Regions from separate parts of the Aliiglaciecola sp. NS0011-25 genome, predicted to be linked through region 1. Evidence: predicted binding sites of a transcription regulator. Region 1 holds the regulator's gene; each other region holds the start of a gene.

Evidence for each region. Region 1 encodes FliA, which starts transcription of late flagellar genes. Its sites were predicted from a motif close to CTAAAGNTNNNNNNNNNNNNGCCGATA; they were not measured.
Region 2: the regulator FliA is predicted to act here: its motif matches at 7,580-7,606, upstream of ABWV72_RS13175 (flagellin N-terminal helical domain-containing protein).
Region 3: the regulator FliA is predicted to act here: its motif matches at 4,479-4,505, upstream of flgM (flagellar biosynthesis anti-sigma factor FlgM).

The regions. Positions count from the first base shown of each region.
Region 1 covers NZ_BAABWR010000016.1:45,559-55,829, reverse strand. The annotation lists gene ABWV72_RS14615 (chemotaxis protein CheA) at 1-1,084, opposite strand, end outside; gene ABWV72_RS14610 (protein phosphatase CheZ) at 1,098-1,865, opposite strand; gene cheY (chemotaxis response regulator CheY) at 1,900-2,283, opposite strand; gene ABWV72_RS14600 (RNA polymerase sigma factor FliA) at 2,322-3,053, opposite strand; gene ABWV72_RS14595 (MinD/ParA family protein) at 3,050-3,916, opposite strand; gene flhF (flagellar biosynthesis GTPase FlhF) at 3,913-5,271, opposite strand; gene flhA (flagellar biosynthesis protein FlhA) at 5,326-7,422, opposite strand; gene ABWV72_RS14580 (PEP-CTERM sorting domain-containing protein) at 7,719-8,312, opposite strand; gene pssA (CDP-diacylglycerol--serine O-phosphatidyltransferase) at 8,517-9,311, opposite strand; gene xdp1 (exosortase-dependent surface protein XDP1) at 9,769-10,271, shown strand, end outside.
Region 2 covers NZ_BAABWR010000014.1:16,486-26,756, forward strand. The annotation lists gene flgK (flagellar hook-associated protein FlgK) at 1-1,117, shown strand, start outside; gene flgL (flagellar hook-associated protein FlgL) at 1,126-2,352, shown strand; gene ABWV72_RS13155 (hypothetical protein) at 2,360-3,289, opposite strand; gene ABWV72_RS13160 (flagellin N-terminal helical domain-containing protein) at 3,548-4,372, shown strand; gene ABWV72_RS13165 (flagellin N-terminal helical domain-containing protein) at 4,737-5,579, shown strand; gene ABWV72_RS13170 (flagellin N-terminal helical domain-containing protein) at 6,079-6,906, shown strand; gene ABWV72_RS13175 (flagellin N-terminal helical domain-containing protein) at 7,768-8,592, shown strand; gene ABWV72_RS13180 (flagellar protein FlaG) at 8,685-9,110, shown strand; gene fliD (flagellar filament capping protein FliD) at 9,130-10,271, shown strand, end outside.
Region 3 covers NZ_BAABWR010000014.1:549-10,819, forward strand. The annotation lists gene ABWV72_RS13050 (ATP-binding protein) at 1-843, shown strand, start outside; gene ABWV72_RS13055 (response regulator) at 938-1,387, shown strand; tRNA gene ABWV72_RS13060 (tRNA-Arg) at 1,426-1,502, opposite strand; gene ABWV72_RS13065 (flagellar assembly protein T N-terminal domain-containing protein) at 1,647-2,825, opposite strand; gene ABWV72_RS13070 (LPP20 family lipoprotein) at 3,147-3,611, shown strand; gene flgN (flagellar export chaperone FlgN) at 3,637-4,062, opposite strand; gene flgM (flagellar biosynthesis anti-sigma factor FlgM) at 4,111-4,443, opposite strand; gene flgA (flagellar basal body P-ring formation chaperone FlgA) at 4,594-5,325, opposite strand; gene ABWV72_RS13090 (chemotaxis protein CheV) at 5,495-6,421, shown strand; gene ABWV72_RS13095 (CheR family methyltransferase) at 6,451-7,287, shown strand; gene flgB (flagellar basal body rod protein FlgB) at 7,394-7,798, shown strand; gene flgC (flagellar basal body rod protein FlgC) at 7,795-8,217, shown strand; gene ABWV72_RS13110 (flagellar hook assembly protein FlgD) at 8,244-8,930, shown strand; gene flgE (flagellar hook protein FlgE) at 8,971-10,271, shown strand, end outside.

The DNA of each region.
Region 1 (10,271 bases):
TATTCATGATCTGATCTAGGCGCTTGGTATCGACTCTTACTGTTGTTTCACCCTGGGCACTGGCTACTGGTTTTTTGTCATCTTTTTTGACGACAGCCTTGGCAGCTGCTGGCGAATTTGCTGGTTTTACAGCCACTTCTGCTTTGGCTGCTGGAGGTGGTGGCTGTATTGATGACTGTTTTGGCGCTGGTGCAGGTGAAGGCACTGGTGTTGGCGTCGGCGTCGGCGCTGGTGTATGTGTTGGCGCTGAAGCTTGCGCTTTTACAGCAGGTCCTTTCCCTTCACCATGCAATTGATCTAACAATGCTTCAAACTCATCATCTGTAATATCTTCAGAATCAGAGGTCTCTTCTGGTGAGGCACTCACTGGTTCTGGCGTCGGCTCTGGAGCTGGCTGGACTGCTTCAAATTTATCGTTTGAGAAGCCACCTTCACCGTGAAGTTGATCAAGTAAGGCTTCAAATTCATCGTCAGTAATATCTTCATCACTGGCACCAGTGATTAAGTCGGCGGGGGGAGTAACTTCTGCAGGCGTTGACTTAGCTGTACCATGCAGTTCATCCAATAGAGCTTCAAATTCGTCTTCAGTGATGTCTTCCATGTCGTCGTTCGACTCTGCACTAGAGTCGGTCTCGACTATCTCTTGAGGCGCTTCAAAGGCCGCTGGGGGTTCTACACTTGACTCATCTTTTGATTCAGGTTTACTCAATCGATGTAACGTTTCTAAGAGTTCAGGGGCGGCAGCTTCAAGTGGCTCGCGTTTTTTGACATCCTCGAACATCTGCACAACCACATCTGTGGCTTGTAAAATAACATCCATTAACTCTGGCGTCAGAGTGCGTTGTCCATTACGCATGGTATCGAAGACATTCTCAGCACCATGGCAAATATCGACTAATTCTGTAAGTGATAAGAATCCAGCGCCACCTTTTACTGTGTGGTAACCGCGGAATATCGCATTCAACAAATCAGAATCTTCTGGATTGTTTTCAAGATCAACAAGCTGCTCTTGCAGTTGCTCTAATAATTCACCTGCCTCAACTAGAAAGTCTTGTAGAATATCCTCGTCAACTTCAAAAGACATGAATAAGTTCCTCTTAAAACCCTAAGCTAGATAATAAATCATCTACATCGTCCTGATTGGACACCACATCATCGCGTATTTCAGCATCAATGATTGGACCTTCAGCTTTCACTGTATCGGACTCAGCTTTAGATTTATGAGCATTTTCATCTGCTTTTGAAATTAACGAACTTGTTTCAGAAGCACCAAAAACAGTCAACATATGCACTAAACTGTCTTCAACTTCTTTCACCAATTCGATAACTCTGCGAATAACTTGGCCAGTGATATCTTGATACCCCTGTGCCATCAATATATCTGTTAAGAATGCAGTTAATTGTTCGGTGTCTTTAGATGACTGTTCTAATAATCCATCTAAGTCCGAGCAAAGAGATTTAAATTCGCCAAGTTGTAACTGCCTAGTCATCAACTTTTTCCACTCGGGGAGCAAATTATTAATACCTGTATGCAGCTTTTCAGCAATAGGCATACTTGCTTCCACGGCATCCATCGTTGTGTTAGCCGCTTTTTCGGTCGTTTCTATAACATAGTTCAGGCGACTTTGCGCATCAGGTATTTCTTCATTGGCTAAATTCGAAATGCGATCATCAAGTTGAAAACTATTCAGAGAGTCATGGAGCTGGCGGGTTAATTTGCCCACCTCTGCAAATAATTCAACAGAATTGGTTAAAGAGGCTTCTTCGAGCAATTCGCTAGCAACTTGGTTATCTCCGCTTTCCAGCAATTCAACTAATTTTTTAGCGTCATCAAGAGACATTGGAGCTTTATTAGAGCCGGTCATTTAGACACTCCTAATTTTCAACACAGGTTAAATCTTAACCCAGTCTCTCAAAAATCTTGTCTAGCTTCTCTTTAAGCGTAGCCGCCGTAAAAGGCTTAACAACATAACCGTTCACTCCAGCCTGAGCTGCCGCCACAATTTGTTCTTTTTTCGCTTCAGCCGTTACCATTAAAACTGGTAAATGCTTTAAACTATCATCTGCACGAATGGCTCTAAGCAAGTCAATTCCTTGCATGCCTGGCATATTCCAGTCTGTTACTACAAAATCAAAATCACCTTGTTGCAACATAGGTAACGCAGTGCTGCCATCATCGGCTTCTTGAACGCTTGTGTAACCTAAGTCTTTAAGTAAATTTTTGATGATGCGTCTCATCGTTGAAAAGTCATCAACAACGAGGATTTTCATATTTTTATCCAAAACTGCCTCCAATGAGGATTAAATCAAATGGTGTTTTATTATTCTTCGTTAACTCGCCAAGATTGCATTTTGCTTTTCAATTTTAACATTGCTTGGCTGTGAATTTGGCTGACTCTGGACTCGCTAACTTCGAGTACCTCGCCAATTTCTCTGAGATTCAACTCCTCATCATAATACAATGACAGTACGATTGCTTCTCGTTCCGGCAAAGTAGTAATAGCATGTGCTAATGCTTTTTGAAATGAACCTTGTAGTAAATCCTGAAAAGGCGTGTCACTACCTTTATTTTGCTCAGTGGTAATCACATCTTCGGTAATACCTAAATCTTCAATACCGATAATTTTTCCAGCGTTGACTTCATTCAACATCTGATGGTATTCGGGTAGGCTTACTTCTAACTTTTCCGCGATATCTATATCTCTAGCATCTCTGCCCGTTTCACGTTCTACTTGATTAATTGCTTGGGTAATTGCTCTGCCATTTTTATGCACAGATCTGGGTGTCCAGTCGCCTTTGCGAATTTCATCAAGCATGGCTCCGCGGATACGGATACCTGCAAAAGTTTCGAAACTTGCGCCTTTTGAGCCATCGAAGTTTTTTGCGGCCTCGAGCAATCCAATCATTCCAGATTGAATTAGATCATCCACTAATACACTGGCAGGTAATCTGGCTAATAAATGATGGGCAATTCGCTTAACCAAGGAAGCATGTCTTTCTACAAGTTGAGCCAAATCGGCTTGTTGTTGATAAGCTGCTGCCTTTCTAATCACCTTTGTCCACCTACCACTTTTTCGGCGACAAGTTGTTCTAAGAAAAACTCTAAGTGTCCACCAGGTTGGTTGGGAATTGGCCAATGCATTGCTTTTTCTGCAAGGCCTTTAATAGCGATAGAAGCTGGCGATCCTGGAAATGCATCTACAATTGCTTTTTGTTTTCGAACTGACTTACGAATATTCTCATCGTAAGGAACCGTTGCTACTAGCTCTAAAGCAACATCTAAGAAACGGTTAGTCACTTTAGATAACTTTGCAAATAACTCTTGTCCTTCGCGCATGTTACGTACCATGTTGGCAACGATCTTAAAGCGAAACACGCCGTGTTCTCTGTTCAGTAGTTTGATCAACGCGTATGCATCAGTTAAAGAGGTGGGTTCATCACAGACAACCATCATTATATCTTGTGATGCTCTGGAAAAACTGAGCACCATATCTGATATGCCCGCAGCCGTGTCTACAATAAGCACATCTATATTGGTACGCAACTCACTAAACGCGCGAATTAGTCCTGCATGTTCAGTGGGGCTGAGTTCGGTCATTGATTGTGTTCCGGAGGTTGCCGGTGCAATCAATACCCCATGAGGGCCCACAACTAAAACTTCATCCAGCGTACATTCACCAGATAAAACATGGGATAAGTTTTTTTCTACTCGCAAGCCTAACATGACGTCGACGTTTGCCAACCCTAAGTCGGCATCTAACACCATGACGCGCTTGCCCATTTTAGCCATCGAGATAGCCGTGTTTAAGGTAATGTTCGTTTTACCGACCCCACCTTTACCACCGGTTACCGCAATCACTTTGATTAATCGAGATTGATTCATTCGTCTTAAGCTACTCGCTTGGTCGTCAATCATATTGCTAATGCCGATTTGTTTAGTTCTGGCTTAGCAGTATGAATCAAACCATATTTTTTATAAAGCTTAGCCGCTGCAGAGATTAAAAACTTTGCGTCTGCAACTTTAATATCTTCAGGGACTCGTTGTCCATCCGTCAAATAACTAACGGCTAACTTATGTTCAATTGCCACACTTAACGCTTCTCCGAGACTATAACTCTCATCGAGCTTGGTTAAAATACATCCCTGCAAATCAATATTGCTAAATGCACTCAAAGTATGCTGCAGCACTTTGTATTGTGCATTGGCTTGAATCACAACATACTTCTTGATATTAGCACATGAATGCTGATTTAAGGTATCTAACTGCTTGATTAGTCGAGAATCTCTTTGACCAAAACCTGCAGTATCTATTAAAACCAATCGCTTGTTACGCAGTTGGAAGAGTATATCTGACAATTCTTCCGCATTTTGCGCTTTTTTTACGTTACAGCCAATAATTTTTCCATAAGTCGCCAATTGTTCAAACGCCGCTATACGATAGGAATCAATTGTTACCATCGCGATTTGGTCAGCGCCATACTTTTGCGCTGCTCTGGCCGCCAATTTGGCTATGGTTGTGGTTTTTCCTGTCCCTGTGGGACCAACTAATGCAACAACACCTTTGTCGGCCAGAATAGCATTGCCAGTGGTTTGGATACGATTAGACAATAGTTTAAGTAAAAATAACCAAGCCTGCCTTTCATCTGCGTTTTCGGGAGTATAAGAGACTATGTCATCGGCAATGTGACTGCTAATGCCCATTTCAATCAGTCTTGAGGTTAAATACCCGTGCATAGGATGAGCACTTTGACGTTGTTGTTTTAGCAAACCAGAAACTTGAAATTGAAGTACATTGCGCAGCGAATTTAACTCATTTTTTATTTCACTAATGGCAGAATTCGAAACGTCTTCAGCCTGTGCCGTTTTTACCTCATGACTATTAGCTTCATTTTGTGACGTTGGCACGGCTGCGGCGGCTTGTTTTTCGAGTAACTCACGCAGGCTATCTGGCCCCGAGTCGCCAATAATTTCACTCAGACTCGGCACTTTTTGTTGTGCTGCTCGCAGGCTTTGTGGTTGATTAAAGTTTGCTGTAGTAGCTTGTCGTCCAGGATGCGCAGTTGCAGTTGGCTGTTTATTAATACCAGAATGCTTAATTCGTTGATTAGGTTCCGTAACAGCTTCAGGTTTTGCTTGATCGTACGCAGCAACAATTTCGATTCCTTCCGAAGTCTTCTTGTTGGACATAATGACCGCATCACCGCCAAGTTCTTTTTTTACTTGGTTAAGCGCATCGCGCATGTCTTTTCCGATAAAACGTCTAATTTTCACATTGCCCCCCAAAGAAGCATCTGGTCTAGTTTATATAAATTAGTCTGCGCCATTTTATTGACCCACAGCACTTACAATTCGAATTTGTTTGTCACTTGGAATTTCTTGATAAGATAAAACGTGCAAGCCCATCACTGAATGTTTGAAGAATTTTGATAACACAGGTCTGAGCATGCCTGATGTTAATAATACGGCTGGCTCACCTTCTAATTCTCTTTGTTGCGAAGCTTCAGACAACGAGTTTTGTAATTTTTCAGCTAAGCCAGGTTCAATACCGGCGCCGTCTTCTCCACCAGCTTGTAAAGATTGATGGAGCATTTGTTCCAAGTCAGGTGCTAGGGTAATAACCGGCAACTCTTGTTCGTTGTTATTAATCTCCTGCACGATTAAACGTTTTAACGATATTCTAACGGCAGATACCAACACATCAGGATCTTGAGTTTTAGGACCATATTCACATAACGTTTGCACAATACTGCGCATATCTCGAATAGGAACGCCTTCATATAGCAAGGTTTGCAATACTTTTACCACTGTACTTAACGGCAAGACTTCCGGTACCAAACCTTCAACCAACTTAGGACTGTTTTTAGCTAACATATCGAGGAGTTGTTGAACCTCTTCATGTCCAAGTAGCTGATACGCATTATTAGTTAGTAACTGGCTAAGGTGTGTAGCAACCACTGTTGCCGCATCTACTACTGTGTACCCTAAAGTTTGTGCGTGTTCACGTTGTTGAGGGCGGATCCAAACGGCTTCTAAACCAAAGGCTGGGTCTCGTGTTGCCTTGCCCTCTAGTTTTCCGAAAACCTGCCCTGGATTAATCGCTAATTCATCGTCATGACTAATCTCGGCATCCCCAACCGTAACTCCTAGCATAGAAATGGTATAGCTATTGGGGTTTAAATCTAAGTTGTCACGGATATGCACAGGTGGAATTAAAAATCCCAACTCTTGAGACAATTTTTTACGAACGCCTTTAATCCGGGTGAGAAGCTCACCACCTTGAGTTTTATCAACTAAAGGAATTAAGCGATAACCCACTTCTAAACCTATGGTGTCGACATGCTGCACATCATCCCAACCAAGCTCTTTAATCTCTTGCGGCTGGCTTTGTTCCGGCGTATTTTCCAATACTTGCGGTTCAGCAGCCTGCTTCTTGGCGTTCCAGAAATTGTAGTAAGCAACTGCCGCTACAAATGCACTAAAACCAAGAAATGCTATGTGTGGCATACCTGGCACTATACCCATCACGAATAAAATCGCGGAGGTAACATAAAGCGCTTTTTGGTTACCTAGTTGGCGTCTCATTTCCTGACCCATTTCTTGAGAGTCATTTTCGCGGGTAACAATAATCGCCGTAGCCACGGAAAGTAATAACGAAGGTATTTGCGCAACTAAACCATCACCAATGGTTAAAATCGTATATATTTCAATGGCTTCGCCAAAGGCTAAGTCATGTTGAATAATACCAATGAATAAACCACCAACAATGTTGATAAGCATAATGAACAAACCAGCAACGGCGTCACCTTTAACAAATTTAGAAGCACCGTCCATTGAGCCGTAAAAATCGGCTTCACTGGTAATTTCCGAACGTCTTTTTCTGGCTTCATCTTGATCAATATAACCGGCGTTCAAATCGGCATCTATCGCCATCTGTTTACCGGGCATCGCGTCCAAGGTAAAACGAGCACTTACTTCTGAAATACGTCCTGCACCAGCAGTTACCACTTTAAAATTGATAATCAGTAGGATAGCAAACACCACTATACCCACAGCGTAATTACCACCAATAACCACTTCCCCAAATGCCTGTATTACTTTACCAGCGGAATCTCCACCTTCATGCCCTTCCAACAAGACAATTCGCGTGGAAGCGACATTTAAGGCAAGGCGTAATACAGTGGCAACTAACAGTACTAAAGGAAAAATACCAAAATCAACGGGCTTATTGGTAAACACAGATACCAAAATCACCATAAGTGATAATGCAATATTGAAACTAAAGAGTATATCTAATAGAAATGCCGGCATCGGCAGAATAACCATGCCCATTATGGCTAGCACTACGATTGGAGCGCCGACCCCATTCATAAAGCTTTTTACCTGATTTTTGTCTACCCGATTGAGGTAACCTGCAAGTTCCATAAACAAATTTTTGACGGTTATTAATATAATATGTGGAATTGCAACAAGCGCGCCAAAACTGAAATGACTGTAAATTGACGTTCTTTACTAGAAAATGAGTTTACGAAATTAAAGCCACTCTACTCCGCTCTATCACGCTTAGTGAATAAGCCTGAGGACAAATTAAACTGCTCCGCAATAAAATAATGGAAATCAACAAAAAAGCAGAAATAGGACAAATCGGTATACAGGTGAATATATTAACAGACATAAAAAAACCTGGCTGACGCCAGGTTTTTTAAAACGAGAGAATAAATTTACTTAGCAGCCACTTTTCTGCGTACTAGTAAACCTAAACCAGCAAGCATAAGAACTAATGCTGAAGGCTCTGGAACGTATGTTACGGCGCCAAGTGTTGTATAGCCTAGCGCATCTAAGAATACTTCTTCAACATCCCCATTTATGTCATAAACAATCTCATCAATTGTAACTAAACCTTCATAATTACCGATATCTAACGTCAAAACGTAATCTGGCATGTCGCCAAACAAGTTAAAAACTTCAATCATGAAGTCTAGACCAGCAGTGGGATCAAAAGGATTGATTCCAGCAACAATGGGCTGATCAAACTGAACAGATTCGCTGTCATCCATTGTTAAAGACAAAGAGCCTAGCGTTAAGTTAACTTCTGCTGTACTTAAAAAACCGGCCCCATCCGCGTCTTCAGTATTGTACGTAACAGTACCAATCATCTGCGGACCTAAATCAATGCCATATGGATTAAAATCAGAGTACAAAACATCTGCATAGATATCTTGTTGAATAATTGCGCCAGCATTTGCTGAAAGAGACATTCCCAGTGTAGTGGCAATAAGACCTGTTGCGAGCAAAACTTTTTTCAAATACTTCATACTAGTGAACCTTATTATTGTTTTAAACGATTTCGTTCATTTTTATTGTTATATTTCGGTCACAAACTAAACAGTGCGACCTCAGCAATTAAGTAAAGCAATTACTGAACCAACTTATTTTTATTATATGAATCAGTAATTTATTATTACGTAACAAAATAAGCCTATTGAGATCGTTAAATTTTTTGACACTTAGTTGCTCGATTATTTATCGTCTTCAGTCGATTTTTTGGGTGTATCGTCGAAATCACAATCAGACTCTTCACGATCCCCAACTACATCTTCAAGGCGCACTTTATCAACACTTCGAAACGTATTTATAGGTCCTGCTAACGCATAGAGGGCAAACACTATAAACAACACTAAAGAAGGCGCCGTGGCAACAATGATGAAAATTAACATCACAATTAAAAGTCCAACAAAAGGTACCTTGCCGTGCCAGTCAACTTCTTTAAACGAGTTATATTTGAAGTTACTTACCATTAATAATCCAGCTAAGCCCGTTAACACAGCAACTACTAGACCGAAATCTTTGCCATCGACGTCGTATTCAACGCCAACCCAGACCATTCCGGCAACCAATGCAGCCGCAGCGGGACTTGCTAAGCCTTGGAAAAAACGTTTATCCGCCACACCTAGTTGGGTGTTAAACCTTGCCAGTCTTAATGCAGCACCCGCCACATAAATAAAGGCAGCCAACCAGCCAACTTTACCTAAATCGGTTAAGCCCCAATTGTAAGCAACAAGAGCCGGCGCCATTCCGAAAGACACCATATCGGCCATAGAATCGTATTCAGCACCAAATTCGCTTTGGGTATTTGTCATGCGCGCAACTCGACCATCTAGGCCATCAAATATCATGGCCACAAAAATCGCCACTGCCGCGGCTTCAAATCGACCGTTCATCGATGCGACTACAGCATAAAAACCCGAAAACAGACCAGCCGTTGTCAGCAAGTTCGGTAACAAATAAATACCTTTACGTTTAGAATCCGACATTATTCCCCCTTCAAAATGAGCGCACAAGATAGCATAATCCTGAATTAGCTCAAAATCATACACACCCTTGCACGGACTAATTTTAACGCTTCTTTGCGCAAATATACTGTTTCTTTTTGAAAAATGTTTCCTATTTGAGCATTTCCTTTATAAGTAAACGCTTATATCTCAAAATACCTATGCTACGAAAGTCATACATAACTCCCTTTAATCTCGCGGTATACTGGCTTTGAGAAAGATTAGAACGATAAAATCTTACCATGTCGCCATCTGGAAACAGGTAAGTTTTTTACTGTCCATTATTTTTACAGGGAGACAAATTGACCTGGGGAAATATTACCGAAAAAGCACTTAAGCTGTTGTTTACAATACACTTACAATAGTTGGTTTGTTTTTTGCTTAACTCATTCCAGTGAAGGTCTCGGCCTTTAGGTTGGAAGATGTAGGAATATTAGTTATGGTTAATAAAGTTTTAGCAGGATTTTTCGCATTAGCGGTCACAGGTTTTGCTTCAGCAAGCACGACCACGTATGAAACTCAGAATTGGAATTTCAGTTCTGGTGGAAGTTGGGGTTCTAATTCACTCAGCTATACTTCTGGCACTATTGGTATGACGGTAAGTGCTTGGTCATCAAGCGGCAACGACGACTGTCTCTCTGGTCCAGAATGTAATTCTAGCAATGTCTCTTATGACAGAGACCCGTACATTGAGAGCGCCCAGTTAAAACGTTACAGTTCAGGTCTAGGTGCAGTGAATAACGATGAAGGTGACTCTTCTCCGCATCACGCGATAGATAACAAAGGTAGTAACGACGGATGGCGTGACTATGACATGGTGTTATTTGAATTTGATACTGCTGTAGAGTTAACCAGCGTTCAAGCCGGTTGGTATAGTAATGATTCAGATGTCAGTATCGTTGGTTACACTGGTACGAAAGATCTCGGTACTACTCCATTTTC
Region 2 (10,271 bases), on a different contig from region 1:
TGAATTTCAGGGATTAAATTATTCTGCCAATTCTGATTTGTCGTTAACAATGAACGGTAGAGTGGCTGAAGATGGCGCGAATAAAATCACCGCGGCTGATTATTTAGTTGAAATTACCGGGACTTCACCAGGTACACCCGATACCGTTGATATAAGCGTGACCTTAGTCAACCCAGATGGTTCCTACGTCACCGATGTTGATGGCAACACGCTTACGCAGTCTTACTCAGGTTTAGAAGCACAAGCCGATACATTTACCGAAGTGCTCGGTGGTCTTGAGTTGGAATTTCCCAATGGAGATAGTTACGCTGTGGGAGATAGGTATTTATTTCAGCCAACCAAAAGCACAGCGCAAGCAATAGATGTGGTGATGACCCGACCCGAAGACATCGCGTTAGCTTCGCCATTTCGAGTCGATAGTAATTTGGATAATTTGGGGGATGCTCGATTAACCGCATCTACTGTTACCAATACCTTTGTCGATACTACATTGACCGATGCTAGAGCCTCCACCTTCGATGGTAGTGGCGGATTTGTCGCAGGTAGTCCAGCAAGTATTGTGTTTAATAGTGAATCTGAATTTGAAATTTTTGACGAAGCCAATAATTCATTGTTAGTGGTGTCAGGGGTTACTGACTACAATAATTTAATGCAACAAGCCGCAAGTGATGGCAGTTGGCCATTCTCAGCTTTAGCGGATTTTCCCGGCTATGACTTTAGTTTACAAGGCACACCAGTTGCTGGGGATCAGTTTACAATTAGTTATAACACCGATGGTGTAGATGATAACCGTAATGGCTTAGAGTTGGCTGGTTTGCAAGACCAAGATATCATGCAACAAAACAACAACGGTGGCAGTAATTTGGTTACTTTCCATGAATCTTACGCCAATATTGTAAGTGCTATCGGTGCAAAGACTGCCTCTGCAAATATTTCGTTGCAAGCGGCTGAAGCCATGCAAACTCAATCCAGTGATTGGTTTCAATCGGTATCTGGGGTGAATTTAGATGAGGAAGCAGCAAACTTGATTCGTTTTCAACAAACTTATGCGGCGGCAGCAAGAATTTTAACTACCGCAAACGAATTGTTTGACACCATTTATAGTGCTACAAGGTAAATTGTACTATGGCCAGAATATCCACTAATCAGTTGTATGACAGAAGCATTAACACTATTACGCAGAATCAGGGGGCCTTGTCTGATGTGCAGCAGCAATTATCATCAGGGAAAAAACTATTACGACCTTCTGATGATCCAGTTGGCGCCGCTCAAGTTGTTCGATTAACCGAAGACCTGGACAAAATCACCCAATTCAAACGAAATAATGATTTGCTGACCAATTCATTGCAGCAGGAAGAAGTTGTCCTAAGGAATATTAATACTGCTTTGGATAAAGCAAGGCAATTAATGGTTCAATCAGGCAATGGAGTTTACGACGAATCTGATTTACAAGCGATTGGAATTGAAATTGGTGCGATTCGAGACGAAGTATTTAGTTTGATGAATACCCAAAATTCCAATGGTGAATTTATTTTCGCCGGTTATCAATCTCAAACCGAAGCGTTTACTTATAATCCTTCAGCGGTCGGTGAAAAGTATACGTTTTCTGGGGATGATGGAGTGAAAAAAATCCAAGTCTCTGACGCGCTGAGTATTCAGTCTAATAGCTCTGGAAAATCTGTTTTTGAAAATGTACAAGCAAGGCTTAATTTTAGTGTAACCGGAGACGTTGGTATATCGTCAATTTCCTCTGTTATTACTGAGCAAGCTGCTTTCGATAAATTTCATAAAAATAATTACGATGCTGTGACCCCAGCGAACAACCAGTTTCAAGCGACTATACTAGCGGGCAATCAACTGCAAATTGATAACTTGGGTAGCGGCGATACAATTGCCACGGTTAATTTTATTTCTGGGGAACCCCTAGTGTTTAATGGCATTGAATTTAATGTTGAAGGAAGTGTCGGTAATACCTTTGACTTTGAATTAGATAAGCCAGAAAAGAAAAATATAGCCGAAACATTAAACAACTTTTATCTGGCGCTGAATAATGGCGATTTGACTGATAAAGGACTTAATGAAGCCATAGCCGATGCACTGGTGGGTATTGATAATGGTTCAAAGGCGTTAGCTAATGCAACTTCATCCTTAGGTGGCCGCATGAATGTTGCCGAGTCGGTTTATGAATCGAATTTGGATCTTGAAATCGCCAATAAAACAGCCCGTGCGAACATCGAAGATGTGGATTATGCAGAGGCCGTTTCTGAATTGAGTAAACAAGAAACCGCATTGCAAGCAGCTCAAGCAACTTTTTCGCGCGTAACTGGACTAACGTTATTTGACTATATTTAATTTTAGATCAAAGGTTTAGCTGCGCTAAATAGATGTGACTTTGATTGTCGATATGACTTGAATAATAGCTAACGTATATTTTTTCATTATAGCGCACCATGCCCGCATAACTGCAGTCGCCACCTGAGGGTAGAACAACCTTTAGGATCAACTTTTTAGTTTCAATGTTCATTTGCCAAAGCGCAGTTTTAAATTTTCCATTCAACCAAGCCCTACCACAAATCAATATATTTTCCGGACCATGTGAAATGATAACAGGCGCACCAATATATTGTTGCAAATCAAACCACTGCCAACGGTTATAGGGAGGTTTTGAAAAGCCACATTGGGCAGTAAACGAGTCAGCATCTCTGCGAACCACGGCATAAGCATCGCCATTTTGCATAAAACACAAATCACTTTCATTAGGATAACCAAGTCCGTGACTGGCTAGACTAAGCACATTAGGTTTTACACAATCAAAGGTGCGTAATGGATTACCTTTATAAAGGTTCAGTTGTTGTTGAGCACGTTTGTAAGCAAATCCATAGGCTTGTTCTCCTTGCCAGCGTATTCGCCAAACCCACCAATTTTTTTCTGCAAACCAATGTTGACTCGACCAACTTAATCCATCTTGAGAAAACCAACACAACGAACGACTATGCTGCCACTTGCCAGTTTCATCATAACAACGAGCGTAGGCAGTCATCAGTAATTTGCCATCGGGCATGACCGTTAACTTAGGATCTCGCAAATCACAATTTGCCATTTTAAGGGTGGTGCTGTTAATTTTTTTACCAAATAGGTCGCAAGTAACGATGCGTATGTCACCATCTTGGCTCATGTGATCTGACGCTTCTCTAAAACTAACAAATAGTTTGTCAGCAAACTCACAAAGATCGGTAAAAGCGCTGTGTTTAGATGTTTTCCAAATCGAATTAGTCCAATTAATCATCATTTTTAAAATTTATTTTTATCTAAAAAGCTATTGAATCTCAATTAATTACAATTTGCAAAGCGGAAATTTTTTGCCGTTTTTATAAAAAACGGCAAAATTTAGTTAAAGGGATTTTTTAACCCGTCGATACCCTATCTGAGAGAGCCAGTAACACCGATCTAGTTTTGACTAAGATTGATGTTCTTGAATGTGTTTTTTAACCACCGATTTTTATCGGTTGCCAGCGAAACGCTGGACTGAGAGTGTAGGAGATATCCCATGGGATTATACGTTAACACCAACGTTTCGTCTTTGAATGCGCAACGTCAATTATTTGATTCATCTAACCGTTTAGGCACGTCTTTTGAGCGTTTGTCTTCTGGTTTCCGTATAAACCGTGCAGCGGATGATGCTGCTGGTTTGCAAATTACCGACCGTTTAACCACCCAGGTTCAAGGTCTTAACCAAGCTGTAAGAAATGCCAATGATGCGATTTCTTTAGCACAAACTGCTGAGGGCGCGTTAGGAGAAGTTACAAACTCACTTCAACGTATCCGTACTCTTGCAGTCCAATCACAAAATGGTATTAATACCTCCGCTGACCGTTTAGCACTACAAAAAGAAGTTTCAGCACTTAAAACTGAAATTTCACGTATTGCTCAAACTTCACAGTTTGCCGGTGTCGACATCCTTGATGGGGCATTTTCAGCTGCATTCCTAGTGGGTGCAAACGGTGGTCAAACTATTTCTGTTAATTTGTCTAGAACTAGTGGTTTTGGGGCTTCTGGCCTAGGTATCGCTGCTACGTCAGTTGCGAGTATTGAATCTGCATCTGCAGCGTTAACAGAGATTACTGCTGCAATTTCAACTGTAGGAGCTGTACGTGCCGATTTAGGTGCTCTGCAAAACCGTTTCCAATCAACTATCAGAAACTTAAGTAATATATCTGAAAATGTTGCTGGAGCTCGTTCACGTATTCGTGATACAGATTTTGCTACAGAAACTGCTGAATTGACACGTAATCAGATTATCCAACAGGCAAGTTTAACTGTTTTGTCTCAGGCTAATCAGCGTCCACAATCAGCGCTTCAGCTTCTAGGTTAATAGAATACGATTGGGAAATTAAAGCCAGGGGGTAGTGATTCTGCTTTTAATGGCCCATAACGTAGAGAGTGCGCTCTTTCCCTCCTAACGTGAGAGCGCTTCGCCGACTAATTTAGTCGGCTTTTTTCTCAACCTAACTAATTGATATTAATAGGGATAATAATTTAGCTTAAATTTATGCTAAAGGATTTTTCGATCCTGTTCGATAAAGATTCCAAGAGCGATGTACAAAATAAAAAAATAATAAGTACACGCCTAAATAAGTGACGTAATAAAACTAATAATAGCGCACTTAGAATCACCGCAAAAACCACTAATAATAATAATAGGTTTGGCGGATTGCTTAAATCGTTAGGAGAAAAAAATGTCTTTATACGTCAACACAAATGTGTCGTCGTTGAATGCGAGTCGTCAGCTATTCACGTCGAACAATAATTTAAGTACAGCGTTTGAACGCTTATCTTCAGGTTTGCGCATAAACAATGCGAAAGATGATGCCGCCGGACTGCAAATCTCCAATCGACTTACCACGCAAATTCTGGGCCTTAATATGGCTGTAAGAAATGCAAATGATGGTATTTCGCTTGCGCAAACTGCAGAAGGTGCATTGGCCGAAACTACATCTGCATTGCAACGCATACGTGTATTAGCGGTGCAATCTCAAAATGGTATTAATGGATCGGCAGATCGATTAGCACTACAAAAAGAAGTAGATGCTTTAAAACAAGAAATAAGTCGAATTGCCGCAACTTCGCAATTCGGTGGCGTTAATATTCTTGGTGGTGCCTATTCGTCCGCCTTTTTGGTGGGTGCTAATCCAGGTCAAACTATCAGTGTCAATATCTCTAGAGCGGGTGGATACGGGACTTCCGGCCTATTCGGTTCTCAGAGTATCGAAGCAAATTTAATATCTGTTGCTACTGAGGCCGATGCGTCTCGTGCTATGACTGCTGTATTAGGTGCAATTTCTATTATCGATGCTAAACGCGCTGATTTAGGTGCGATTCAAAATAGATTTCAATCAACTATCAGAAACTTAAGCAACATTTCAGAAAATGTTTCAGCGGCGAGATCTCGTATCCGCGATACAGACTTTGCGGCTGAAACCGCTGAACTAACCCGCTGGCAGATAATTCAACAGGCCAGTATTACAGTGTTGGGACAAGCGAATCAACGTCCTCAAGCTGCATTGCAACTGTTGCAATAATATAAGTAGAGAAAAATCATGAAATATGATGCTGAGCAAGCAAAAGGGGCAGGCTGCAACATTGAAGATTGATTGAACAAAAGAAAACGGTCGGATTGCAAATTGTGGGGGCAGGCTGCAACCGACCGAAGAAGGAACGTTTTACTAGAACAATTAGATAACTCACGCTATGCAAAGGCGCGGGCGAATTCTCACTCCATAATAAAGCCTTAGGCTTTTTTAATGGGCAGTCGACTGGGCAGAAAAGAAGCCAGGAGGTAGTGAGGGGTATTGAGGTATAGGCCATCAATCCCGCCCGTCGACTTGAGCTTTCGCTCATGCTTTTTGTACAGCTTCGTCAAACGTAATTGTTTGGCAAAACTGTCAGCCATGGTAATGACTGACAATATGGATTTAGCATTATGTGTGCCAAATTTATATTTAGCTGAGTTGTCTACACTTATTCTATTATAAAACTTTTGATAAACAGTAAGTTAGTTAAAGTTTAGGAGTGTGGATAATGACATTGTTTGTGAATACAAATATTTCATCAATTAATGCCAAGCGGCAATTAATTACCACCAATAATGAGTTAAGTACCGCTTTTGAACGTTTATCGTCTGGCTTTAGAATTAATGGCGCTAAAGATGATGCAGCCGGTCTGCAAATATCTAATCGACTAACCACACAAATTTTAGGCTTGGATATGGCTGTCAGAAATGCAAATGATGGCATTTCCTTAGCCCAGACTGCAGAAGGAGCGTTAGCAGAAAGCACGGTAGCGCTTCAACGTATAAGAGTTTTAGCCGTACAATCTCAAAATGGGATTAATAATTCAGCGGATCGCTTAGCCCTGCAAAAAGAAGTGTCGGCATTAAAAACTGAAATAAGCCGTATTGCCAGCTACAGTCAGTTCGGCGGAGTAAACTTACTCGATGGATTTTATTCTTCAAAATTTCTAGTCGGGGCCAATGCTGGTCAAACGATTAGTGTCAATATATCCCGAGAGGGTGGATATGGTATTTCGGGTTTATTTGCCGGATTTAATCTTTCGGTTGCAACAGAAGCTCAAGCTTCAGCGGCGTTAACCAGAGTAAGCGAGGCTATATCTATAATTGATGCTAAACGTGCCGATTTAGGGGCGATTCAAAATCGCTTTCAATCCACTATTCGTAATTTAAGTAATATATCTGAGAACGTATCAGCGGCAAGATCGCGTATTCAAGATACAGATTTTGCCACAGAAACGGCAAGTCTTACCCGCGCACAAATTTTACAGCAAGCCAATTTAACTGTTTTGTCCCAGGCTAATCAACGGCCTCAGGCTGCATTACAGTTGCTCGGGTAATATAGAGATAATCAAATTTCTGAGGGTAGGAAATGAGAGGCCAACCCAGAGGCACATTGGAAATGTGTCTAGATAGGCCAAGGATGGCGGTGGTGTCGGCACCACCTAAATAAAAAGCCGACTAACAGGACTGAGAGTGTAGAAGTTTGGTTGAGAGGCCAGTATTCATTCTCTAACCCTGCCAGCCGGACAGAAACAGTATTTGCTCGTACTCCTAACGTGAGCAAGTTGGCCAGGTCATTTGATCTGGCCTTTTTTTATTCTTATGCCAAAAAAATGGCTTTTCTATTTTGTCTCACGTTTATACTTGCATAACTTAGCAATCGCTGTGCCAAAACTCGCTCAAGTCTAAAAGTGAAATATTCAAAGTAACAAACACATTTAAATTACAACAAAGTAATATTGCTCAGTTGGCGGTCACCTACGTTAACCAAATCGCATTTAACTTTGCTTCCTTGAGGTGACTCTGACTCAATGCGCAATATTTAGTTCAAACCAATTAAATGGGCGTTGAAAAATAAACATTGGGCTTCCTACATAAAACCAGCCTAAACACCTTTTTATCTCCTGCTATTCACTTATCTTTTTAAAATAAATATTCATTATTTTTCATCTTTATATAAAAGTTGTTATTTTTCAATTATTTACATTTAACGAAAAAATAATAAAAAAACTAAAGATCTTCAAGTAGCGGTCGATAACATTAGTTGAGGGGAATTCTTTTTAAAGAATTTTATGTTGAGAATCGGTAGAGGTGCTGATTCTTAAACAAAGAGAGGAGGCTTACAAGATTTATTTCTTGGAAGTCAAAATTGAGGCGAATTACCTTATCAGTTAATAGGTAGTTCTCAGGAGGTAAATATGGGTTTATATGTAAACACCAATGTGTCGTCTTTGAATGCGCAGCGCCAGTTGTTTGATTCAGGACAGGCACTTAGCACATCATTTGAAAGATTGTCGTCAGGCTTTCGTATCAACCGAGCAGCAGATGATGCGGCCGGTTTACAAATCTCAGATCGTCTTACTACTCAGGTACAAGGTCTAAACCAAGCGGTACGTAATGCAAACGATGCTATTTCACTAGCACAAACAGCTGAAGGTGCATTAGGTGAGGTTACATCATCATTGCAACGTATTCGTACTCTGGCGGTACAATCTCAAAACGGGATTAATACATCTGCTGACCGTTTAGCACTGCAAAAAGAAGTTTCTGCATTGAAAACGGAAATCTCACGTATCTCAACCGATTCACAATTCGCCGGTGTTGATATTTTGAAGGGATCTTTCTCGGCAGCTTTCTTAGTTGGAGCAAATGGCGGACAAACTATATCCGTGAACTTATCTCGCTCTGGCGGTTACGGTTCTTCTGGTTTGAATATAGGTTCTCTTTCAGTTGCCACTATCGCAGGTGCATCTGGTGCACTAACTTCGATTGATAATGCAATATCAACAGTGGGTGCTGTGCGAGCCGATTTAGGTGCGTTGCAAAACCGTTTCCAATCAACCATTCGTAACCTTAGCAATATTTCAGAAAACATTGCCGGTGCACGTTCACGTATTCGTGATACAGACTTTGCAACGGAAACAGCTGAACTAACCCGTAATCAAATTGTTCAACAGGCCTCTTTGTCTGTGCTTAGCCAAGCAAATCAGCGACCTCAGTCGGCGTTGTCTTTGCTAGGATAATTTGATTAGCTTTTTTAAGGTTAGTCTAACAATGATAATGCCACTATACTCTATACAGTTAGTGGCAAATTGCTTTTAAGTGGAGGTGGAAGATGGATGTCAATTTTTCACAGTATGGCCAGAATTTTGCACAGCAAGAGGTATCAACACCTGTTTCTGTAAACGTATCTGAACAAAATCAACTCAGAAACGAACAGAAAGCGGTCGCCGAGTCTGCGCAAAATGGTCAAGAAAAAGAAAGGCAGGCCGATAACGACGCATCAAACAATGAAAGTTCTTTGAACATTGAAAGTGCGGTTAGTGAAATAAGTGATTTTCTACAGGCAACTAATCGTCAACTGTCGTTTTCTGTTGATGAAAAGAGTGAACGACAAGTGGTTAAAGTAACCGACTCAGAGTCTGGGGAAGTGATTAGACAAATCCCCTCTGAAGAAGTACTTGCTTTGTCTGAGAGAATCAAAGATCTCCAGTCTGACGTTGGCAGCGCAGTAGGGGTATTATTAAACAAACAAGCTTAGTTTTTAAAAGAGGTTCGTTATGACTATTCAATCGTTAGGTGTAGGTTCTGGGCTGGCGTTAGATGATTTAGTCACTCAGCTAATTGCGGCTGAGCGAGCACCAAAACAGACTCGTTTAGACGACAAAGAAGAGGCCTTAGACGCGGAAATTTCTGGTATTGGCCAGCTAAAATCCAAAATGAGTGACTTTTTAGACACCGTAGATGAATTGCGCAGCGATAATAATTTGCAAGGGCGTGAGCCTAAGATTACCAACCCAGATGATAGCATCGAGCCTTTTACTGCTGAAGCTGCCAATAGTGCTGTTAAAGGCGAATATCAAGTAGCTATTACTCAATTAGCTAGTGGTAGTCGATTAGAAACTGCGGATGCAAGTGATGGCGGCTTTGCAAGCAAAAGCGACTCTGTTTTATCCTCAGGTAGCGGTAGTCTTACATTTAAAGTTGATAGCAGCGGCGATAGTTTCGATATTAATGTTACTGCGGGTCAAACCCTCCAACAACTTGCCAATGCAATCAATAGCTCAGATGATAATTTCGGTATTAACGCCAGTATTATTGATACTGGTACTGCATCTGGTGGCGCTAAGCTGGTTTTAACTTCATCAACTACAGGTGAAGGAAATGATTTAGTCATTGTCAATAATGATAATTTGGCCGATTTGGATAGAGTTTCCACCACAGATTCTACTGAAGTTGCAACCTATCTAGAGCCCGTGGTAAGTGCACAAAATGCGAAAGCGACGATCGACGGCATTGCGGTGGAATCCAGTACTAACGAGTTTGAAAATACTATTTCAAGTGTTTCGTTTGAAGCATCAACGCTCTCCACTAAAGATTCTTTAGGGGCATTTCAGACTTCCACTCTAAAAATAGGTTACGACACTGAAGGTTTAGATAAAAAAATTCGAGATTTTGTCGATAACTTTAATGCACTTGCCAAAGAGATCGATACGCTCACCAAATATGGTACCTCTGAACTAGAAGACGACGGCGTGTTGGCCGGTGATTTTATGGCGCGAAGCATTACTTCTGGCTTAACGAGTATTATCGGCTCTAGTGTGGAATCATCTGCTTTGGGTGGTTTATTCGCAATCGGAGTAGAGCTTAATTCTGAAGGTAAATTGGAAATTAGTTCATATGATGAGTTTGGACTAGGTAG
Region 3 (10,271 bases), on a different contig from region 1:
AATTATGTGCTGTCTAAATCGGAACGTTTAGAGCAAATAAACGAAACCTTGGAACAGAAAGTGGCGGCGCGGACAGAGCAGCTCAGAATAGAAATTGCAAACAAAGAGCGAGCTCAACTCGAACTTGTGGAAGCACTCTCGAAATCTGAAGAATCTAACCGAGAACTAGAGCGTTTCGCTTTTGTTGCTTCCCATGACTTACAAGAACCTTTGCGAAAGATTCAATCATTTGGTGGACGAATTGAATATTCGGAGTCAACATTAAGTGATAAAGGCAAAGTTTATCTCGAAAAAATGATGAGTTCAGCGCAAAGAATGCAAACGTTGATAAAAGGTATTCTGAGCTTTTCGCGTATTCATCGTGCCAATGATGGATTCATTAATTTGAGTTTTGATCAGTTAATTCAAGACGTTATTCTTGATTTGGAAATGTTAATCGCGGAAAAAGACGTGATTATCAATACCGCTCACATTGGCGAAGTTTATGGTGACCAAAATCAATTACGTCGTGTGGTACAAAACATAATTCAAAACTCCATCAAATTTACTTCACAAGGAACACAGCCAAAAATTGATATTGATGTCACCCATAAAGATGAAAAATTTGTGACTATTGCGTTCAAAGATAATGGGGTAGGTTTCGATAGTATTCATATGCAAAAGATATTCTGTTTGTTTGAACGGCTTCATGGTAAGTCAGAGTATGAAGGCACAGGCTTGGGATTAGCTATCTGTAAAAAGATATTGAGCCGTCATGGCGGTAAAATTTGGGCAGATTCAGAACTTGGAAAAGGCGCTACATTTTTCATAACCGTGCCTCTTATTGACCCTAAAATTAACTAGTGTACGTTATCGTTATTAACAATCAGAACCTTGTGATATATTCGCGATTAAAAATAATAACAAAGACCTTTGTAAGGGAAAACAGGTTCCAGTCATGAATAATATAAGTTCAGTAGCGACAAAACTTAGAGCGGTCAGTTACATTTTAGTGGCGGAAGATGATTTGGATGATCAAGAGCTGATCCGTGACGCGCTAACTGAAAATAATCTGACATTGGATAAAATTAAGTTTGCGCAAGATGGCGAAGAGCTAATATCGGTGCTTAATAGCGCTGAAGTGCTGCCAAACTTGATACTGTTAGATTTAAATATGCCGCGTAAATCGGGGAGAGAAGCGCTGGCAGAAATTAAGCAAGATCCAAGACTCAAACATATACCGGTTATAATTTTCACAACGTCTGATTCTGAAATTGATATCAAAGAGTGTTATTTTCTGGGCAGTAACGCCTATTTAACCAAACCAAACAACTACTTTGATCTGGTCGCATTAATGAAAGACCTAATTAACTTCTGGTTTTGCCAAGCGCAAATGGTTATCGATTAACGATAACAAACTCCCCCTTTATAAACATTCTAATCAAATGGCGTCCCCTAGAGGATTCGAACCTCTGGCCTACCCCTTAGGAGGGGGTCGCTCTATCCAGCTGAGCTAAGGGGACATGTTCCAACATCAGAGCGGGCAAGACTATACTAAATTTGGCAGTATTAAGACAAGTCTGGGTTTACCTGTTTTTGATGAGAAATCGAATAGCAATTTCGATGTGCTTAAAAGGACATCAATAATCTAATCGCAAGCCCCTAATTTATTGTTTGGAAACAAAATCATTGGCTTGAATATTGGCCAGTAAAGTACCGTCTTTTGATACCGCAACCGCAGTCCCTGGCGAAACACTCACAACTCTCACTGGGGTAGGGTGTAGATTAAACTGGGTAAAGGTTTGGCCCTGAGGGTTGTGTTTCTGTTGCAGCTGAAATAGGGTGAATTCATCACCGTTTTGAATGCCTTGGTTGCTACCAATATTGAGGGTTAGTTGATCACCTCTTACTTGTATTATGCGTCCGTACGTAGGCGAACAAGCTAACTTTTCGTCAACGTTAATCGCAATATCCTGCATGATTGAGGAAATTGCCACACCGTAAGCACTTTGCCACAACAGGCCGCTATTTATGTCGACACTCTGATGAGTATCGAAGTCCCATGGCGCGTTTGAAGAATATAATTTCTGCCACATCAAGGTACCAGTGTAACCGTCATAAAGGGTAACTTGATAACTGAAATTTCTTATTGGTGTAGGGTTATTCCAAAATTGCCATTTAGACTGGTTAACATTGTTTAAACTTAGATCTTTAACGGTGGCAGTTAGCACATATTGAGAGCTTGATTGTTTGGCTAGTACCATTGCATCGTTGATCATTGAAAGCGGTTGTTGCGCATAGTAGAAAGGTAATATGGTTTGAATACTCGATTGCTGTGCGAAGTCTTCGAAGTTTTGTTGAAGTACTTCTGGCAACTTAGTACCTATTTCAAATAGATTGCCGGTAGTGGCTTGTTCTCGGTTGTCTATTGGGTGCCAAGTGGTAACTATACTTTTAGGGTATTCTGATGATTGACATGTGTTTTTTTGAGGGAAAATATCTGCCCGCAAGGAAACTGTGAGATAGCCATCTCTAAAAACTTCATCTATTAGTTCAATACTATTGACTTCGCCACTGGCGCGAATCGTTAAGTCATCATTTTGCAATACGCCGTTTGCCATTTTTTGCACACTGTGTACCGAAGCTCCGGCAAATAACAATACTTGCTTAATTGCTTCTTGGGTCGCATTTTGCCGCGCTAACTCAATATTGCCGTTTCTTATTGCCGCTTGACCACTGGACTCGAACCAAGCTGCCAACGACTGCGCAGAAAAGAGTGCTGCGCAAAAGGCACAGAACAAAGTGATTAACTTAACAGAAAAAATTTGGCAGTTTATGGGCTTCATTTCAAAAAATATCCAATTAACGCTTAAATTCAAAACGGCTTTAACGTGTGTATTTGCATGCGTAGCCACTTTTTACGTATTTAGTTACTATAGTTAGTAAATCAGGTAATGCATCTTTTGTACCTGTTTTCAGATGGCGGTTAATCAGTAACCAATTTTCTTCTATCACAGTTGGTCTACTTACTTGGGTCTCAATTTTTTTGTGATAAGGAACAAATATTGCAGTGAAAAATCTTGAAGACAGTTTGAAATGGTTTTGAATTATCAATTGAAGCCGAATGCAGCTTAACAATGCGCTGTAAAGATACTACTGAGAAAAATATGAAACTAATTTATACCTTTGTGATTGCGGGATGTCTAGCCGGATTAATCGGTTGTCAAAACATCATAGACAAACAAGTTGAGTGGGAAACCATCGAACCTGATTCTTATCCTGTTATTCGCTCTATCGGCTATGCGCCAATAGATGCTCAACGGGGAAGTAACCGTTCAGCGAAAGTACTAATGGCAGTGAAAGCATCGAAACTGGATGCTTACCGTGAACTAACTGAGCAGGTTTATGGACAAAAAATTGACGGTGAACAGTCTTTGGCTAATCTTGTGCTCACTGATACTCAACTAATGGCCAGTGTTCAAGGTGTGATCCGCGGTGCGCGAGTAGTAAAAAGCTACCCCATTGGCAATGACTCTTATGCCACAGAGTTGGAGTTGGATTTTAGCCTAGTGCATGATTTATATCTGAGTACTGCCAAGCCGAAACAAGTGAAGAAAGTTCGTTATTATTAAACTCTATTCCTTTGATAACGAACTTTTAAACGGTCACACTCTTGCCTGAAGAACCACCTTTAGGTTTGCCGCTTTTATCGTAAGTCATGGTTTCTTTAGCTCGGGATTCTAAAAGCAAAGTGCGAAGATGTTGCAAGCGCAACTGACCTTGTTCTACCGCTTTTTGATTGATCTCGGTTCTGAATTTACATTGGGACAAAGATTGATTAATTTGATCAAATAAGTCTGTTACAGCTTGCTCTGATGTTGCTTCAGGTTGTTTCTCAACTTCCTGCTCAACGCTTTTGTCAGTGCTGGCAATCGATTCTAACAATTCCGATTTTTCATTGATAACGGAAGTGAGTGATTCAGCGTCTCGCGTACTGATTAAATGCAGCTCAGACTCAAGCAATAAAATAAGTGAATCAAGTTGTTGTTTCTGTTTTTGGAGGAGGGCAATTAGGTTTTTCATTTAGCTTTGCTTTTATTTTGAGAAGCTAAACCAATCTGGCATCAAATTCTAATCTTCAATGCCAAAAACTTGAGCTTCGAGTTTGCTAATTTTTTGCGCCAATACTTCAGGGTTAACGCGATATTCTCCATTCTGTATGGCTTTTTTCAATTTGTCGACCTTTTCCTGATTGACAGGTGTATCACTAGATTTCTTTTGAACCTGGCTAAGCTGCTGAGCAGATTGCGTGAGTGATACTGAATCTTGACGTGGCGCTTCTGCAGACTTAGATTGCTGAGCAGCAGATTGCGCAGTCGCTTGACTCTGAGATTGCTGTTGATTCAGCCTCTGATTCTCAAGTTGTGGCTTTTGATTTCCACTATTTATATTGTTAATTGCCATAATGACCTCGAATACCTAATTTGCCTCACTTATCTTATCGGCCGGAACTTAAAGACCTTTAGCTAAATGTAGAAAAAAATTAAATATTATTTAGATAAGCTCAAATCTGCGCTAACCAGATGTAATAACCCATAGTTTACGCTAATTATACTAAATCTGCACCACTACTTGATGGGTATTCACCACCTGTGCATGCACCACTCTATTCGACTTGCTGTTTTTCACCGCAATCGTATCGCCAAGGTTACCATCCTGTTGGGCTATACCTTTGGTTTTAATGCTTACCCCACCAGTATCAGCGGTAATCAGAATACTGTCTCCTTTACATACAAAACAAAGTTGGCCGGGGACTACGGGTTGGCCAGGTCGACTTCTTTTTTTCATTCGAGCGCCTACCACAGTGCTGATATCGGCAAAGGTACTCGTTCTTATTAGGTTTTTATCAAGCATCACAACTTTAACATCATTCTCATTTAAAACAGTGCCAGGACTGACCGAGGTGGTGAGCACGACTACGGGTTGCACGCGAGTGGCTTTTACCATCATATATAAATACCAATTCGTTTGTTCACAACTGGTTCTCACCGTTATGTTACTTTGCGCTAGCGCTTCTTTACTAGCCGATATGGTAAATGGAGTAGGGCAATCAGGAATGACTATCCTTTCGTCTAATGGCATCGCTTTTACTAGCAAGTTATCATCACTTGGTGCAGCTATATGCCTCAGCTGCGTATTAACGTAATTTTCTACTGCTTGACTAAGTTGTTGGTGAGCAGGGTTAGTGTCGCTGGACGCCGCAGCGAAACCACTGTTGAGAGTTAAACAGGCGCTGAAGAAAACACTTAATAACTTACCAGTTGTACGAATTAACGATATTTTCATGTTCAGGTGCCGCCGTTTTGTCTATGCTTATTAAATCGTTAAGCAAACAAAGATAAACGTCAAAATTCAGTCACAAATACGATTTTTGGCGCTAAAATTAGTTAAACTTGGTTTTCTAATAGGGACAACGCAACAATTGTGCCTACTTTAAATTTAATTGGGGTGGTATATGTCGGGAGTTCTTGACTCAGTTAATCAACGCACACAACTTGTTGGTCAAAACCGACTTGAATTGCTGCTATTTAGATTGAATGGCAGACAGCGATTTGGCATCAATGTATTTAAAGTGCGTGAAGTATTGCAGTGCCCCCAGTTAACCTCAATACCTAAGCAAAATAAGTTAATTCGAGGTGTTGCTCATATTCGTGGCCAAACGATCTCAGTAATTGACTTGAGTATGGCAACCGGCGGCAGAAAAATAGAAGACGTTCGCAACGCATTTATTATAATTGCTGAGTACAACCGTTCAGTGCAGGGTTTTTTAGTCGGCTCAGTTGAACGTATCATCAATACCAATTGGGATGCAATTATGCCTCCTCCTCAAGGTACCGGGAAAGCAAGTTATTTGACTGCAGTGACGGAAGTTGATGATGAGTTGATTGAAATTCTTGATGTGGAAAAGATTCTAAATGAAATCTCACCATTAAAAACTGAAGTCAGTGAAGATTTAGCAGCGGATTTAAATATGTCAGAATCTCCTGCAAATGATAAAATTATCTTTATCGCTGATGATTCATCAGTGGCAAGAAGCCAAGTTAAAAAAGCACTTGCTGCGTTGGGATTAAACATTGAAGTGGCTAAAAATGGACTTGAAGCGCTTAATCGTTTAAAAGAAATTGCCGCAGAAACTGGCGACGTCACCGATAAAGTTGGTGTGTTGGTGTCTGACATAGAAATGCCGGAAATGGATGGTTATACACTTACTGCAGAGATCAAAAACACACCGGAGCTAAGCAAACTCAAAGTAGTATTGCATACTTCTTTAAGCGGTGTATTTAATCAAGCAATGGTACAAAAAGTTGGAGCAGACGACTTTATTGCTAAATTTCACCCAGATGAGCTAGCGTCAGCTGTGCAAAAATGGTTTAACAAATAAAGCTCTACTTTACCTACGGAAATTAATGTTTGAAATTAGATCAATTAGCGCCGCACGAATTCTTAGAGTTTACGCATTTTTTAGAGCGTCAGTGCGGTATTGTACTAAATGAGAAAAAAAGCTATTTAGTTTATAGTCGCCTAGGACCCTTGGTTCGCCAAGAAAACTTGGCAAGTATTTCTGAGTTACTGAAGATCGCGTATAGCGGCCATTCCCCCAAGATGCGGGAAAAAGTCGTTGATGCTATGACTACTAATGAAACCTTGTGGTTCCGTGACAAATACCCCTTCGAAATTCTATCTAATAGATTGTTAACTGAGCTTTCTAAAGCAAAGCGTAAAGTGAGAATTTGGAGCGCAGCTTGTTCGTCCGGGCAAGAACCATTTTCCATTGCAATGTGTATTCAAGAATATAAAAGAGCTAATCCTAGAGCCTTCCCGTTAGGCGTGGAGATTGTTGCTACCGATATCTCAACTGATATGCTTCAGCGGGCTAAAACCGGCAAGTTTGATAGTATTTCGATTAGCAGAGGTTTGTCGGAGGAACGTAAAGAGCGTTTTTTTAAAGCGGTCGATAACAACCACATGCAATTGGATAAAGAAATCGTCTCTATGGTGAATTTTAAACCTCAGAACTTACTAAATAGTTATTCTGGGCTAGGCCGATTTGACGTGGTTTTTTGTCGAAATGTGCTGATTTATTTTTCTGTAAACAATAAGCGGAAAATACTGCAACAAATTGCCGCTTGCCTGCAAAACGATGGGGCTTTATTTCTTGGCGCATCTGAATCTATCGCTGAATTGAATCAATTATTCACTTTGGTGCGCAATAATCCCGGTCTGTTCTATATTAAAAAAGCTAACTAATACATACTGTTATGTAATATCCACGGTTCATCCGTATCCACCTCCCTATGTCTTGGCATAACCCTTGCTAAATTTCTCACAAGCGAGTTTTTAAGATGAGAACAACATGGCAATCAGTCTTGATAAATTAACCGGACTTCACGACCGAGCAATGCAGGTTAGAACCGAAACTATGGAAGTTATTTCTGGAAATTTGGCAAATGCTAATACGCCAGGATACAAAGCCCGTGGTGTAGATTTTCAGAAAGCCATGCAATCAGCAAATCAAGATCGTCAGCAAAATATGACACGTACCCATGAAAAGCACTTTGAAGGTTCAATGCAATCTCAAGCAAGTATTGAATTTCGAATTCCATTACAACCTGATACTGGTGATGGTAATACGGTAGAGGTGCAAGCTGAACGTAATGCCTTTTTGGAAAATGGAATGCGCTATCAGGCAAGCATCCAATTTTTGACTGGCAAGATTAAAGGTATGAAAAAAGCACTAGCTGGAGGGCAAGGCGCATGAGTTTATTTAGAGTTATGGATATTGCAAGCACTGGCATGTCTGCAGAGAGTGTTCGATTGAATACAACGGCCAGTAACATTGCCAATGCAAATAGCGTCAGTAGTAGTTATGACGCCACATACAAGGCTCGCCATCCTGTTTTTGCTGCCGAAATGCAACGTGCAACAGAGTCACAATCTCAAGGCGCAGGTGTACAAGTATTAGGTATTGTTGAAAGCCAAAAGCCACTGCAAATCGAATACAGCCCAGGTCACCCAATGGCAGACAGTAATGGCTATATCTACAAGCCAAATGTGAATGTGGTTGAGGAAATGGCAGACATGATGTCAGCGTCAAAATCTTATGAAACCAATGTTCAGTTGGCAGACACTACAAAACGTATATTCAGACGTGTGTTGCAACTTGGTCAGGGTCAATAAATCACTGATTTAGTGAGGAAAGTAACGTGGAAATATCAAAATCGACAGGATTAGATTCTAACCTGTATGTACAAGAAGAAACCGTGCCTATTGATGATGGCAGTAATGAAAGGTTAAGTCAGGAAGACTTTTTCTCTTTGCTAACTGAGCAATTAGCTAATCAAGATCCTACCAAACCTGTAGATAACGATCAGATGGTATCACAAATGACCAGCTTCAGTATTTCTGAAGGTATTGATTCACTGAATACTAAATTTTCTGAATTTGCTTCTAGCATGACCTCAAACCAAGCATTACAGGCTTCCAGCCTTATTGGTCAAGATGTCTTATTACAAGGTAACGTTGGATATTTAAGCGATACTAGTAACGGCGTAACCGGGGTGGTTATTTCCGATCAAACCACTCAAGATTTACAAATTACCATTGAGTCTGAAGCCGGCGAATTAATTAAAACCATTGATGCTGGTACACAGTCGGCAGGTAATATTGAATTTAGTTGGGATGGTAAAGATGCTAACGGCAATCCTTTGCCAGCCGGCAATTATGCAGTTTATGCACAAGGTACACAAAACGGCGAGTCAACAACCTTACCTACAGCGGTCAATAGGCATGTAGATAGCGTTAGTTTTGCGAGTAACAATCAAGGTGTCATTTTAAATTTGGATGGCGAAACAAGTGTCAATTTGAGTGATGTCATTCAAATCGGTGGTTAATTAAAAAATGTTAGCCCTTTAGTTTAGGAGAGAATAAACGATGTCTTTTAACATAGCATTAAGCGGTGTTTCAGCTGCTCAAAAAGATCTAGATGTCACTGCAAATAACATTGCAAACGTAAATACTGTCGGTTTTAAAGAATCTCGTGCCGAATTCGGTGACGTTTATGCTTCGTCGCTATTGGCAGCCGGTAATACAAAAGTTGGCGACGGTGTCTTAACCCAAGATGTTGCTCAGCAATTTTCTCAAGGTAGTCTTCAGTTTACCAATACAGCACTGGATTTGGCGATTACTGGAAATGGTTTTTTTGCCACGACTCCTGAAATAACCTCTCGTGATTTTTCATTTACTCGAGCAGGGCAGTTTAAGCTTGATCAAGATAACTTTGTGGTTAATTCCAACGGTGATAACTTAATGGGCTTCCCGGTCAACGCTGATGGTACCTCTTCATCTGTGGCTTTGAGCACAACTATTCCGGTGAGAATTCCAGACTCTTCAGGCTCACCACAACAAACCACCGAAGTTGCACCTCGCTTTAATTTGCCAGCAGGTGATGATGCTAAAGATATAACACTTTTTGATCCTAACGATCCACTTACCTATAACGCAGCTACATCTATTACCGTTTATGATTCGTTGGGTGATAGTCATGTGATGACCTATTACTTTATGAAAGATTCTGCAGCAACCAATGAATGGGTAGTAGTTAATTATGTAGATGACACTGCTATTGATATCGCAGGTGACACTGAAAACGTTGCTGGTACAGATCCTAATAACATTGCAGGTTCAGTATCCTTAGGAGCTGATGCGGTCTCTGGGTTTAGAATGCAGTTTAGTAGCGGCGGTGATTTTATTGGTATTCAAAATGGTGATGGTACCCCTGTTGCCACCGGCGATGTGACGACTGTTCAGTTAGGTAACCCGCCGTTGATAAACGGTTCTGATGCAACTCAGACGATTACAACCAACTTCGCGCTTGAAGTTGGTAGTGCAACGGCAGATGAACCGACTCAGTTTGCCTCTTCGTTCGAAGTTACGTCATTAGAACAAGATGGTCTAGCCGTTGGAAGACTTACAGGTATTGACATTGGTCCGGATGGTTTAGTGCGCGCTACTTTTTCAAATGGTACATCTGAACCTGTAGTTCGTGTTGCCCTAGCTCGTTTTGCAAATGAACAAGGCCTAACCCAACAAAGTAGTACACAGTGGAAAGAAAGTATTTTGTCTGGCGAAGCGCTAGCAGGGGAAGCGACCACCGGTACCTTCGGTGATGTTAACTCTTCAGCGCTTGAACAAGCGAACGTGAATTTAACCACGGAGTTAATCGATATGATTAT